Regions from separate parts of the Stenotrophomonas sp. PUT21 genome, predicted to be linked through region 1. Evidence: riboswitches for the same ligand, from Rfam matches in the RefSeq annotation. Region 1 holds a riboswitch; the other holds the start of a gene.
The links. Region 1 has a riboswitch for thiamine pyrophosphate ahead of thiC (phosphomethylpyrimidine synthase ThiC). Riboswitches for the same ligand answer to the same signal wherever they lie in the genome.
Positions count from the first base shown of each region.

Region 1 (5,930 bases):
ACAGGGCCGTCCCGCCGAACACCGAGAACCACAGGAAGCCGAGCACGCTCGGCGCGATCACCACGCCCAGCACGAACTCACGGATGCTGCGCCCGCGCGATACGCGTGCGATGAACGAGCCAACGAAGGGGGCCCACGCGATCCACCAGGCCCAGTAGAAGATCGTCCAGTCCGCCACCCACGTGCTGCCCGAGAACGGCGACATGCGCAGGCTCATGGTGACCAGCGAATTGAGATACGAGCCGATCGTCGTGGTGAAGGTATCGAAGATGAAGCCGGTCGGCCCCAGTACCAGGATCAGCGCCAGCAGCAGCGCCGCCAGGCCGAGATTGAAGTTGGACAACCACTTGATGCCGCGGTGCACGCCGCTGGTGGTGGAGGCCATGTACAGCACGAACGCTACCGCGATGATGGTCAGCTGCACCGGCACAGTGGCCTGGATGCCGAACACGCGCTCAAGGCCGGCCGCGATCTGGATCGTGCCGAAACCCAGCGTCGTTGCCACGCCGATCGCCGTGGCGACCACGGCTGCGACGTTGACCACGGTGCCCATCCAGCCGCGATGATGCGCGCCGATGATCGGCTGCAGCAGATCGCTGATCAGCCCACGGCCGTTGCGGTTGAACTGGAACCACGCCATTGCCAGGCCGATCAGGGCATAGATCGCCCACGGGTGCAGACCCCAATGGAAGAAGGCATAGCGCATCGAGGCGCGCGCCGCCTCCATGCTCTGCGGCGCCAGTCCCTCGGGAGGCTTCACGAAGTGCGAGATCGGCTCGGCCGCGCCCCAGAACACCAGGCCGATGCCCATGCCGGCGGCGAACAGCATCGACATCCAGCTGGCGTTGGAGAAGTCGGGTTCGGCATCTTCGCCGCCGATGCGCAGCGAACCGAAGCGGCCGAAGGCCAGGTACATCAGGAAGGACAGGGTGATGAACACCACCAGCAGGTACAGCCAGCCGGTACTGCGGATGATGGTGGACAGGCCGCTCTGGACGACCTCGTTGAAGGGGCCCGGCGCGAGGCCGGCGATCAGCACCAGCAGTGCGACCAATGCAATGGAAATGCGGAACACCATGCAGGCGTGTCTCCGATCAGTAGGGGCGAGCCGAGGCTTGCAATCTCCAGCGGCACAGCGGCAACGACTGGGGCGGATCAAGCCGGTCGAGGCCGGTCAGTACGGACGTCAATGGCGTCGAGCAGAGCGTGGCGTACGCGCGATCGGGACGTCACTCCCTGATCGCACCGCATACCGCGCTGCAGCATGGTAGTGCATCGGGTGTCGGCGCTTTGTTCACACCCAAGGCCAAACACGTCAGCCCGTCTGCCGCCAGCGCGCCGACGGTCGTCGCTTTGTGCTCTAATTCGCCCCGAAGCGGGGGTACCGCGGCCCAGTGGCCAAGGTTGAGACAGTCCCTTCGAACCTGATCCGGTTGATACCGGCGTAGGGAAGCTTCGCATCTGCAGATGCATCGCGCCGTAGGGCCACCGCGCCCGGAGACCGCCCGCGATCCGTCCGTCGAGCGCCGCCGTTTCGTCCCTCCCATGCGACTCCCTCGCATAGAACCGCACATTCCTGTGCGGGGATTGAACCTAGGACGATGCCTCGATGAACGCCCAGCTCTCCGCCCTGCAGCAACAGGCCCAACACCTCTCCGACTCCGTCACCCGGCCGATTCCCGGCTCGCACAAGATCCACGTGCAGGGTTCGCGCAGCGACCTGCGGGTGCCGATGCGCGAGATCACGCTGACCCGCACGCCCACCCTGTTCGGCGGCGAAGAGAATGCGCCGGTCACGGTGTACGACACCTCCGGCCCCTATACCGATCCGGCTGTCGCTATCGACCTGTCGGCCGGTCTGCCCGCGCTGCGCGCTGCCTGGGTGGCCGAGCGTGGGGATACCGACGTGCTGGATGGCCTGAGCTCCGCCTTCGGCCGCTCGCGTGAGACCGACGCACGTCTGGACGCCGTGCGGTTCCCCTCGCGGTTGCAGCCACGGCGGGCAAAGGCGGGTGCCAACGTCACCCAGATGCACTACGCGCGCCGCGGCATCATCACCCCGGAAATGGAGTTCGTGGCGATCCGCGAGAACCAGCGCCTCGAGGCGGTCCGGGACGCTACGCTGCTCAAGCAGCATCCGGGGGAATCCTTCGGGGCTTCGATCCCCAGGATCATCACCCCCGAGTTCGTCCGCGACGAGATCGCCCGCGGCCGCGCCGTGTTGCCCAACAACATCAACCACCCGGAAAGCGAGCCGATGATCATCGGTCGCAACTTCCTCACCAAGATCAACGCCAACATCGGCAACAGCGCCGTTTCCTCGGGGATTGCCGAGGAAGTGGAGAAACTGGTCTGGGCGATACGCTGGGGCGGTGACACCGTGATGGACCTGTCCACGGGCAAGCACATCCATGAAACCCGCGAATGGATCCTGCGCAATTCGCCGGTGGCGATCGGCACCGTGCCGATCTATCAGGCGCTGGAAAAGGTCGATGGCCGCGCCGAGGAACTGAACTGGGAAATTTTCCGCGACACCCTGATCGAGCAGGCCGAGCAGGGCGTGGATTACTTCACCATCCACGCCGGCGTGCTGCTGCGCTACGTGCCGCTGACCGCCAAGCGCGTGACCGGCATCGTCTCGCGCGGCGGCTCGATCATGGCCAAGTGGTGCCTGGCACACCACAAGGAGAACTTCCTCTACACGCACTTCGAGGACATCTGCGAGATCATGAAGGCCTACGACGTGACGTTCTCACTGGGCGACGGCCTGCGCCCGGGCTGCATCGCCGATGCCAACGATGCCGCGCAGTTCGGCGAGCTGGAAACACTGGGCGAATTGACGAAGATCGCCTGGAAGCATGATGTGCAGACCATGATCGAAGGCCCCGGCCACGTGCCGATGCAGCTGATCAAGGAAAACATGGACAAGCAGCTGCGCGAGTGCGGTGAGGCGCCGTTCTATACGCTGGGCCCGCTCACCACCGATATCGCCCCCGGTTACGACCACATCACCAGTGCGATCGGTGCGGCCATGATCGGCTGGTACGGCACCGCGATGCTCTGCTATGTCACCCCCAAGGAACACCTCGGCCTGCCCAACCGCCAGGACGTGCGCGACGGCATCATGGCCTACCGCATCGCCGCGCACGCCTCGGATCTGGCCAAGGGCCATCCTGGCGCGCAGGTGCGCGACAACGCGCTGAGCAAGGCGCGCTTCGAATTCCGCTGGGAAGACCAGTTCCATCTCGGGCTGGATCCGGAGAAGGCCAAGGAATTCCACGATGAAACGCTGCCCAAGGACGCGCACAAGCTGGCCCACTTCTGTTCGATGTGCGGGCCGCACTTCTGCTCGATGAAGATCACCCAGGACGTGCGTGACTATGCGGCGGGGCAGGGCCTGGAGGAGCAGAAAGCGTTGGAGGCCGGCATGGCCGAGAAGGCCGCGCAGTTCCGCGATCTCGGCGCCGAGGTATATCGCCAGGAGTGAGGCACCGGCCGGGGCGGCATGCGCCGCCCCGGTCATCATCCAGGCCCCGCATGATTCCGGCTAAGCTCGGCGCGACCAGACAGGGCGGGGACGACGATGGCGATAGCACGCAGCACCAAATGGCTGGCGATTGCGCGCCGGCATCCTTCTGCCTGGCTGCTGGCGGTGCAGTTGCTCGGCGTGCTGCTGTACCCGGCGATGGACGAGGCCGGTGCCAGCCGCGCGCTGTTCGGTGCGTTCGGCATCGCCGTGCTCGGCCTGGCGCTGTGGGTGGTGAGGCGCAGCCCGCTCGGGATGTGGGTGGCGCTGGTGCTGGCGATTCCCTCCGTGGTGTTCTCCATTTCAGGCGCCCTGTTGGAACGCCCGGCGCTGGTCACGACCGCGCAGCTGCTCGAGTGCCTGCTGTACTTCTATACCGCCGGCAGCCTGATCGCCTACATGCTGCAGGACCACAAGGTCACCCGCGACGAACTGTTCGCCGCAGGTGCCACCTTCACGCTGTTGGCCTGGGCGTTCGCCTTCGCCTTCGCGGTCTGCCAGCAGTGGTACCCGGGCAGTTTTGTGGCCACCAGTGAGAGTGAACTGCGCACGTGGATGGAGCTGCTTTATCTGAGCTTCAGCTTGCTGTCCGGGGTCGGGTTGAGCGATGTCGTACCGATCCACTCGCAGGCACGCGCGCTGGTGATGCTCGAGCAGTTCGCCGGTGTCATGTATGTCGCGCTCGTCGTCTCGCGCTTGGTCGGTCTCACCATGATCCGCCGCATACAAAGCTGAATCGCGCATAAAAAGTTCGCGCCCGGAGGCGCGAATGCTGAATCTATTTATGTGAATTCGTCGGCGAGAGAGAGCCTGTTGTTGGCCACACGCACAGGTGCGGTTAACCCACATAGGCTAGTATTCGCGCGCTTCAGTGTTTTTGCGCTTTGCGCTGATGCCTTGTGCGGAATCTGGCGGTTCGTTCGGTCGTTGTCGATTGTGATGAATGCTGCGTTCCAGTAGTCCTGCATTCACTCGTGTCACCGGAATGATCATCAACGACAGTGAGCGACCGTCAGCCGATGTAGTTCGAATCGGCGATTGCACCGTCATTCTTTCCTCGCGGGAAGTGATGGTGGTGGGCGTGCGTCGCCCGCGTCGGCTGACGCCGAAGGCGTTGGGCGTACTGAAGGCCTTGATGCGCTCGCCGGGCGCAGTGGTGACCCGCGACGAACTGTTCGCCGAGGTGTGGCCCGATACGTTGCCTACCAACGATGTGCTGACCCAGGCCGTCACCCAGCTGCGCAAGGCCTTCGCGACCGACGAAGAGGCCGGCACCGCGTATATCGAAACCATTGCCAAGACCGGCTACCGCCTGCTGGTGCCGGTGAGTGCGGTCGAGGAAGTGCGGGGTCTGGAGGCGATGGAGGGCGTGGACGCCAATGTGCCGGGCGCTGCCGAGGTGCTGCCTCCTGGGGCGCCGCCGTCGCGCAAACGCGGTGACAGCCCGCTGCGCAGGCAGTGGCGGCGTACCCGCCGCTACATCCTGCTCGCCATCGGCGTGGCGATGCTGGTCGCCCTGCTGGTCATGGCCGCCTTGCTGGTCCAGCGTGAACCGCCTGCCTCGGCGCTGGATGCGGCGGTTGAAGATGGCACCCGCGTGATCGGCAGTCCGCAGCGGCCGTACCGGCTCATCACCGCCACCGCGGGCTTTGAAACCTATCCGACGCTGTCGCCGGATGGTTCGCAGGTTGCCTACGAGGCCGATATGCCTTCACGCAAGGGCAGCGTCATCAAGGTGCAGACCTCCGGCAATGCGCCGGCCCGCATCCTGATGGATACACCGGCCACGTACTCGGACCGGTTCCCGAACTGGTCGCCCAACGGGCGGGACATCGCGTTCGCGCGGTTTGGCCCGGACGGCAGCTGCGAGGTCATCATCGCCAGCGCCACCGGCGGCGCGCTGCGTCACGTCACCCGCTGCGATGGCACCGAACTGCTCAGCTTCGACTGGACGCCGGATGGGCGCGGCCTGCTGTTCGGCTCGCTGTCGGGCAAGTACGCACACCGCGGCATCCGCATTCTCACCCTCGCCAGCGGCAGCTGGACCGCGCTCGATTACCAGATCGATCCGGACAGTTTCGAGTACGCGCCGCGCTACTCGCCCGATGGGCGCTGGATCGTGTTCGTGCGCAACCCGCAGGTCGGTGATCTGTGGCGGATCCCGGCCGGGGGTGGCACCCCGGAGCAGCTCACCAATGATTCGGCCGAGATCCGCGGCTGGGCGTGGCGCAGCGATAGTCGCCACATCGTGTTCGGCCGCCGCGTGGACAGCGAAGCACGCCTGTATGAGCTGGACACGCGCACCCGCACACTGCGTGACCTGGGGCTCGACGACGCCCAGTCGCCGGCGCTGTCGCGCAGCAACAACATGCTGGCGTTCATGCATCGGCGGGCGCAGTTCGGC
Region 1 covers NZ_CP197645.1:3,169,713-3,175,642, reverse strand. The annotation lists gene ACTT2I_RS14455 (BCCT family transporter) at 1-1,078, opposite strand, end outside; TPP riboswitch at 1,368-1,469, shown strand; gene thiC (phosphomethylpyrimidine synthase ThiC) at 1,610-3,487, shown strand; gene ACTT2I_RS14445 (ion channel) at 3,584-4,261, shown strand; gene ACTT2I_RS14440 (winged helix-turn-helix domain-containing protein) at 4,512-5,930, shown strand, end outside.

Region 2 (5,930 bases), 1.1 Mb from region 1:
GCCGGTCAGCCCCAGGCCGGTCACGAACGGCAGCTGGTACTCCGCATGCACGGTCGCCCGCGTCTTCGGCACGTTGATCAGCTGGTGCCCCTCGTAATCCGGCGTGCCCGCATCGCGCGCGCGGGCCCGCAGGACGCTCGCACTGGCGGTGAGCGACAGGCGCGCGGTCAGCTGCCCCTGTGCGGTGAGTTCCAGCCCGGTGTGGGTCTGCTGCCCTTCTTCGACGAAGGTGTAGCCCGCGTCGCTGTCGTCCGGCCTGGCGTACTGGAACGGCTGCGCGGTGCGGAACAGCGCCGCACCCAGCGTCAGCGCATCGCTGGGCACGTACTTGATGCCCACTTCGGTCTGGCGCGACAGCACGGACGGCAGGAACGCGCCGTCATTGGAGGTCCAGAACGGCGCCTCCTGGCCGAGCGAGATGCCCCGCACGTAGCTGACGTACGCATTGACCTCATCGGTCGCCTTCCAGACCAGCGCGGTCTGCGGCAGGAACCGCGACAGGCGGCTGTGCCGCTCGGGGTTGCCGCGCTTGTCGTAGGCGCGCTCGTCCAGGCGCACGAAGCGGCCGCCGGCCAGCCACTGCCAATCGCCGAAGCTCATCCGGTCCAGGGCGAACACCGCGGTCTGCGCGCTGTCCAGGCGCCGCGCGGAGGGGCCCGGCATCAGCGGCGACGGCTCGAACTGCGGCACCTGTGCATCATGGATGTTGGCGGTGCCCACGTACTCGTTGACGTTGCGGCGCTTGTCCACGGTGCGTTCGAACCGGTCCGCACCCACGCTCAGCGCGTGGCCGACGCTGCCAGTGGTGAAACTGCCGCGCAGCTCGGCACGGAATTCCAGGTTGCGGCGCGTATCGTCCGGGCTGCGGTAATCGTAGATGTCGTAGTCGCCGTTCGGCGCGAAGTAGTTGCCCGGCACGCTGCCGTCCGCACAGCCGGCAGCGTAATAGCAGCCGTAGGCGAAGGCGACGTTGTCGTCGATCACCGAGCGGCTGTAGCTGGCAGACACGCGCGACTGCCAGTTCGGACTGAAATCGAAGGTATGCAGCGCGGTCAGGTTGGTGCTGTCGATGCCGACCGGCCGCTGCCAGGCCTGGTAGCCGAGCAGGTGCTTGCGGTCCACGCCGCGCGGCAGCCCGGTGGCGCCCAGCAGCTGATAGCCCGAGGCCGAGCGCTGCGCGCTGGTCTGGTAGTTGGCGTCCACTTCGAGCTTGCCACGCTCGCCGATCAGCCAATCGGTGGCCAGCGAGTAGAAGTTGCGGCGGCCATCGGCATGGTCGATGTAGGAATCGCTGTCTTCCCAGGCCGCATTGAAGCGCACCCCGAAACGGGGCGACAGCCAATGGCCGAGATCCACCGCGGTGTAGCGCGAGCCTTCCGAATCCGTGCCGAGGGTGACGTTGCGGACCTCGGCCGGGCGCTTGCCCACGTAGTTGATGATCCCACCCGGGGCCATGACGCCAGCGGCGAGGCCGGCCTCGCCCTTGAGGATCTCCACCGCCTGGATGTTCTCCAGCGCCAGGCGCTGTTCGCCGGTGATGGCCAGCCCGTTGAAGCGGTAGCCGGTGCCGGTGTCCAGCGGGAAGCCGCGGATCGCGATGTTCTGGTAGTAGCCGACCGGCGCGTAGCTGTCGCCCAGCGAGGCATCGTTGCTGGCCAGCTCGGACAGCGTGCGCACCTGGCGGCTGTCCAGCAGATCGCGATCGAGCACGTTCACCGAGGCCGGCGTGCTCTTCCAGTCACCGGCACCGAAGCTGCCGGTCTGCGTGGATGCAGCTGCCGGCTGATGCGCCTGCACGCGCACGGCGGCCAGTTCCGTCGGCGAGCGCTCGGGCGCCTCGGCGAGTTCATTGGCATGAAGGGGCAGCGCGGCGCACAGGGCGGCGGACAACAACGTAGGGCGGAAGCAGCGGTTCATTCGATTCGTCATCAGCTGGGGGAGACGAAGCGAAGGCGCGCACGCGCACCGACCCATCACGGCGGTATGCCTGCTGCTCAAAGCTCCCTACGCCGGTGCAAACCGGATCAGGTTCCAAGGGACTCTCTCAGCCTAGTTTCGCCAGGCACCCCCGCTTCTGTGACTATTTCACTACAAACCGTACGGATTTGCGAGCCTGCCCTCAGGCGGCCGCGTGCAGCGCCTTCAGCAGGCCCTGCCCCGCCGCGGTGCTGAACCAGTCAGCATGCCCCAGCAGGAAGGTGTGGTAGGCCACGTCGGCATTGGCAGGCGAGCGTGTCACACCCTCGAAGTACTCCACTTCCGACAGCGCGAAATCGAGCTGCACGATGGGCAGCAGATCGGCCAGCAGATGGACGCGCTCGGCCGATAGCGGCACGATCTCGCGGTAGCCGGCCAGCAGCGCCAGCGCGATATCCGCGCGCACCGCCTCCGCGCCGCGCTCCAGCGCCAGCCAGGCGATGGCGTTGCGTTCGATCGCGGTCGCAAGATCGAACAGGGCGCTGGTCGGTGAGGCCAGCCCGAGATCCAGCACGGTGTCGACCACGGTGGCAGTGCCCTGCTGGCGCCAGAGCAGATTGGAGACATGCCAGTCGTTGTGCGCCCACAGGCGCGGTTCGGCCTGCAGGCGCACGGCCAGTCCGGCATGCCATGGCAGCACCGCCCGCCGCAGATCGCCCTGCCAGTCCTGCCGTTCAAGATAGGCTGCCAAGCCCGGGCGATCCGCGAGATCGGCCTGGATGGCGGCGACCGGATCGGCGGCACGCAGCAGGTCATCGCGCGCGACCAGCAGATGGGTGCTGCGCTGGGGGGCGTCGTAACGCGCCGATGCCAGATGCAGTGTCGCCAGCATCCGCCCGGCTTCGCGCGCCTGCGCGTTATCGGTCAGCAGCGTCCAGGACGGTGCGTCGCGATACAGATCCTGACCACGGCCCACGCTGTGCAGCTCGTAGGTCCAGCCCTCGTGCTCGACCGCCGTGGCGCCATCGCGGTCATCCAGCACGTCGACCACGGGCACGCCGTGATCGGCCAGGTGCCGGATGAAGCGATGTTCCTCGGCCAAGGTGGCCGCCGTCCGGACACTGCCGTGGTGGCGTTTGACGAACACCCGCTCTCCGCCACTTTCAACGATGGCCGCGGCGGACAGTGGCCGCGGGCTGTGCCACAGCAGCCGGCAGGCGCCGGCCAGCGGCGCGAAGCGCTCGCCGAGCCAGGTGATCTCGCGGTCGCTGATGGCGGGCCAGTCGGCGGCCACCTCATCGTTGTTGAGGCCTTGGACGCGGTGGGTGCTGTTGCTCATGGGATGAAGGGATCGATGACGGCGAAAAGGCACGCTGTCACCAGACAGTGGGCGCGGCGAGGATACCAAGCCTCGCCCTGCCAAGGGGAACAGATGCGTCCCGTCAGGGAGTGCCGTTGCCTTGCTTCGCAGCGGCAGACTTGGCCGGCAGCAGCCGCGGCTGCTCCGCATACCAGTCACGGGCACCGGCGAGGTGCCACTTGCGCTGCTCGCCCTGCAGCTCGATGCCGGCGCCCAGCACGCCCCAGCGCAGGTAGAGATCGCCCCGGCGCTTGCCATGGCTCAAGTCCAGCCTTGCCTGCAGGGACAACCGCTCGTTCTCGGCCTGCAGGTCCTCCACGATCAGCTCGCCGCTGCGCCAGCGCAGCTGCCCACTGGCCTGTACCTCGCCGGAGTCGAGCATCCCGAGCACCCAGCGCGGGTACTCGCTGCGTTGCGCGAACACGCCAAGCAACGGCCCGGCATCGCGCAGGCGCAGGTCGGCCAGCCCATCCACCTGGAATGGCGCCGCCGCATCGATGTGACCACTGCGGATCGCCACCTTGCCCCACCAGCGTCCGTCACTCCTTTCATCGCCGACGTGGATATTGCGCAGCTCCACCGTGGTGCCGCCGAGATCGAACTGGCGGCTGTCGAAATCCGCACGCTGCAGGCGCGCCTGCAGCTGCGCATCGCCGCGCATCGCAATGCCTGCCACGCTCAAGCGGGCGCCGCTGCCACGCAGATCGGCGCTGCCCTTGCCCACCCGGCCGGAGGCATCCAGCGAGACATCTCCACTGAGCAGGCCGGTACCGCCAAGCAGGCGCACGTTGTCGTTGCCGAGGTAGCGGTTGTAGGCGGTCAGGTCCGGCACCCGCGCATCGGTGAAGCGCAGCTGGGCGCGCATGCCGTCACTCAACTGCTTCAGGCGCGCATCACCACGCAGGCTCAGCGCCAGTTGCCGCCCATCGAACAACACCGCCTTGGGTGCGTTGGTCGGCGCGGCCTGGAAGCGGGGAATCTGCACCTTCAGTTCCGCCTGCGCGGGTGTTCCTTCGACAATCCGGCCCTGTGCGTGGGCATCGCCACGCATCCGAACCCCTGCGACCTCCGCCACGGCCGCCACCTGCGGGATGTCCACGGTACTACCGGGTGCGAGTTCGCCGTCGGCGATGATGACGTCTGCCTTAAGCAGGCCACCCCCATCAAGATGGAACCAAGGCTTTTTCACGAACAGATCGCTGATCCAGTTCAGCGACTGGAACTGCCATGCGCCCTGGACGTTGCCGGACAAGCGCGGCAGCAGCTCGGCCGGCGCCTGGAACGGAATCTTCCGGCCGGTAATGCGGAGATCGGCATCGAGTTCACTGCCCGTCTCCGGATCGCGCGGCAGCCGCGCCTGCACGCGCATGTCCTGCGCTACGTCCAGCTGCAGCGACAGCAGGCCGCGGTCGTCGGCATGCACGCCGGCATGCAGCGGCAAGCGCCAGACCAGCCGGCTGCCCGGTCGCAGCGCGCCCTCCTCCAGCGTCACATCCGCAGTGAGGCGGGCGTTGGACACCGCACTGCCGACCTTCACGTGCGGGCCGCCGGTATCGATGCGCAACCCCTGACTGCGGGCGTCGATCTGCAGCTGCGCCCAGGTAATGCCCAGTTTCTGCAGCCCCGGCGCGTCGTCACGATAGTGCCGCGGGAAATGGAAGCGCGCAGCGATATGCGCATCGTCGAGCACATTGACGCCGCCAAAACTGACCTGCGCGTCATCGAAGCCTGCCGTGGAATCGAACAGCTCCGACGGCCCGCCTTTGAGCTGTTTGAGGAAGCCGACCGTGCCGTGGCCCTGCCCCACGATCAGCAGCTTGCCGAAGCGCCCACTGCGGATCGTGTCGCTGTGGATCGCATCGAAGCGCAGGGTCCAACCCCGGTCGCCGCGCGGCGGCGGCGGAATGGCGTTCTCGACCCGCTCCACCTCCGCTTCCACCCCGGTCGCGTCGATACGCGGGATGCGCACTTCCTTGCGCAACAACGCCGGCAGGTCGATCCATGCACTGGCCCGATCGGCACGGAACACATACTGAGTCCGATTGGCCTGGCCGCGCATGCGGATGTTCCAGACCACCGCCTGGCCGGGCATCAAGGTCACCGCCGGGCCGGTCTGCATCGTGAATTTTTCAGGTTTGCGGTTGGTCACCGCATCGAACAGCGGCGTATTGAGGAATACGTTGCCCGCCAGCAGGTACAGCGCATACAGCGCCAGCAGCGAGAGCAACGCCACGCGCCACGGCCGGGGCCAGCGCCGGACGCGCTCGGGAATCAGGGGCATGTGGATCCGCAACAGGAAGCAGGATGACGACCCACTATCGGCAACGCGCAGCCGTCACCGCGTGAAGGCCCCGCGCCGGAAGGCCTCTCATGGCCCACCCACGGCTCAGGAACGTCGTGCTGCCTGCTGCGCCTGGAAGAACGCCACCGTCGGGGCCAGGCCCAGGTGCGAAAGCTGGGTCGCAGCGCCCTCGGCCGAGCCCTGTGCAGCCTCGATGACGCGCTCGAACATGTGCGCCTCGTAGGCTGCAACGGCGCCTTGCCAGTCCGGCACCTGACCGAGCTGCGCGGCCAGCTCGGCGGCATCCAGCATCGCCGCGTTGACACCCTCACCGCCGAACGGGGACATCAGGTGCGCCGCATCGCCGATCAG
Region 2 covers NZ_CP197645.1:2,075,328-2,081,257, forward strand. The annotation lists gene ACTT2I_RS09565 (TonB-dependent receptor) at 1-1,917, opposite strand, end outside; TPP riboswitch at 1,985-2,080, opposite strand; gene ACTT2I_RS09570 (phosphotransferase enzyme family protein) at 2,120-3,256, opposite strand; gene ACTT2I_RS09575 (hypothetical protein) at 3,360-5,558, opposite strand; gene ACTT2I_RS09580 (FAD-dependent oxidoreductase) at 5,664-5,930, opposite strand, start outside.
Region 2: linked by a shared signal. The riboswitch ahead of ACTT2I_RS09565 (TonB-dependent receptor) and the one ahead of thiC (phosphomethylpyrimidine synthase ThiC) in region 1 are both predicted to bind thiamine pyrophosphate.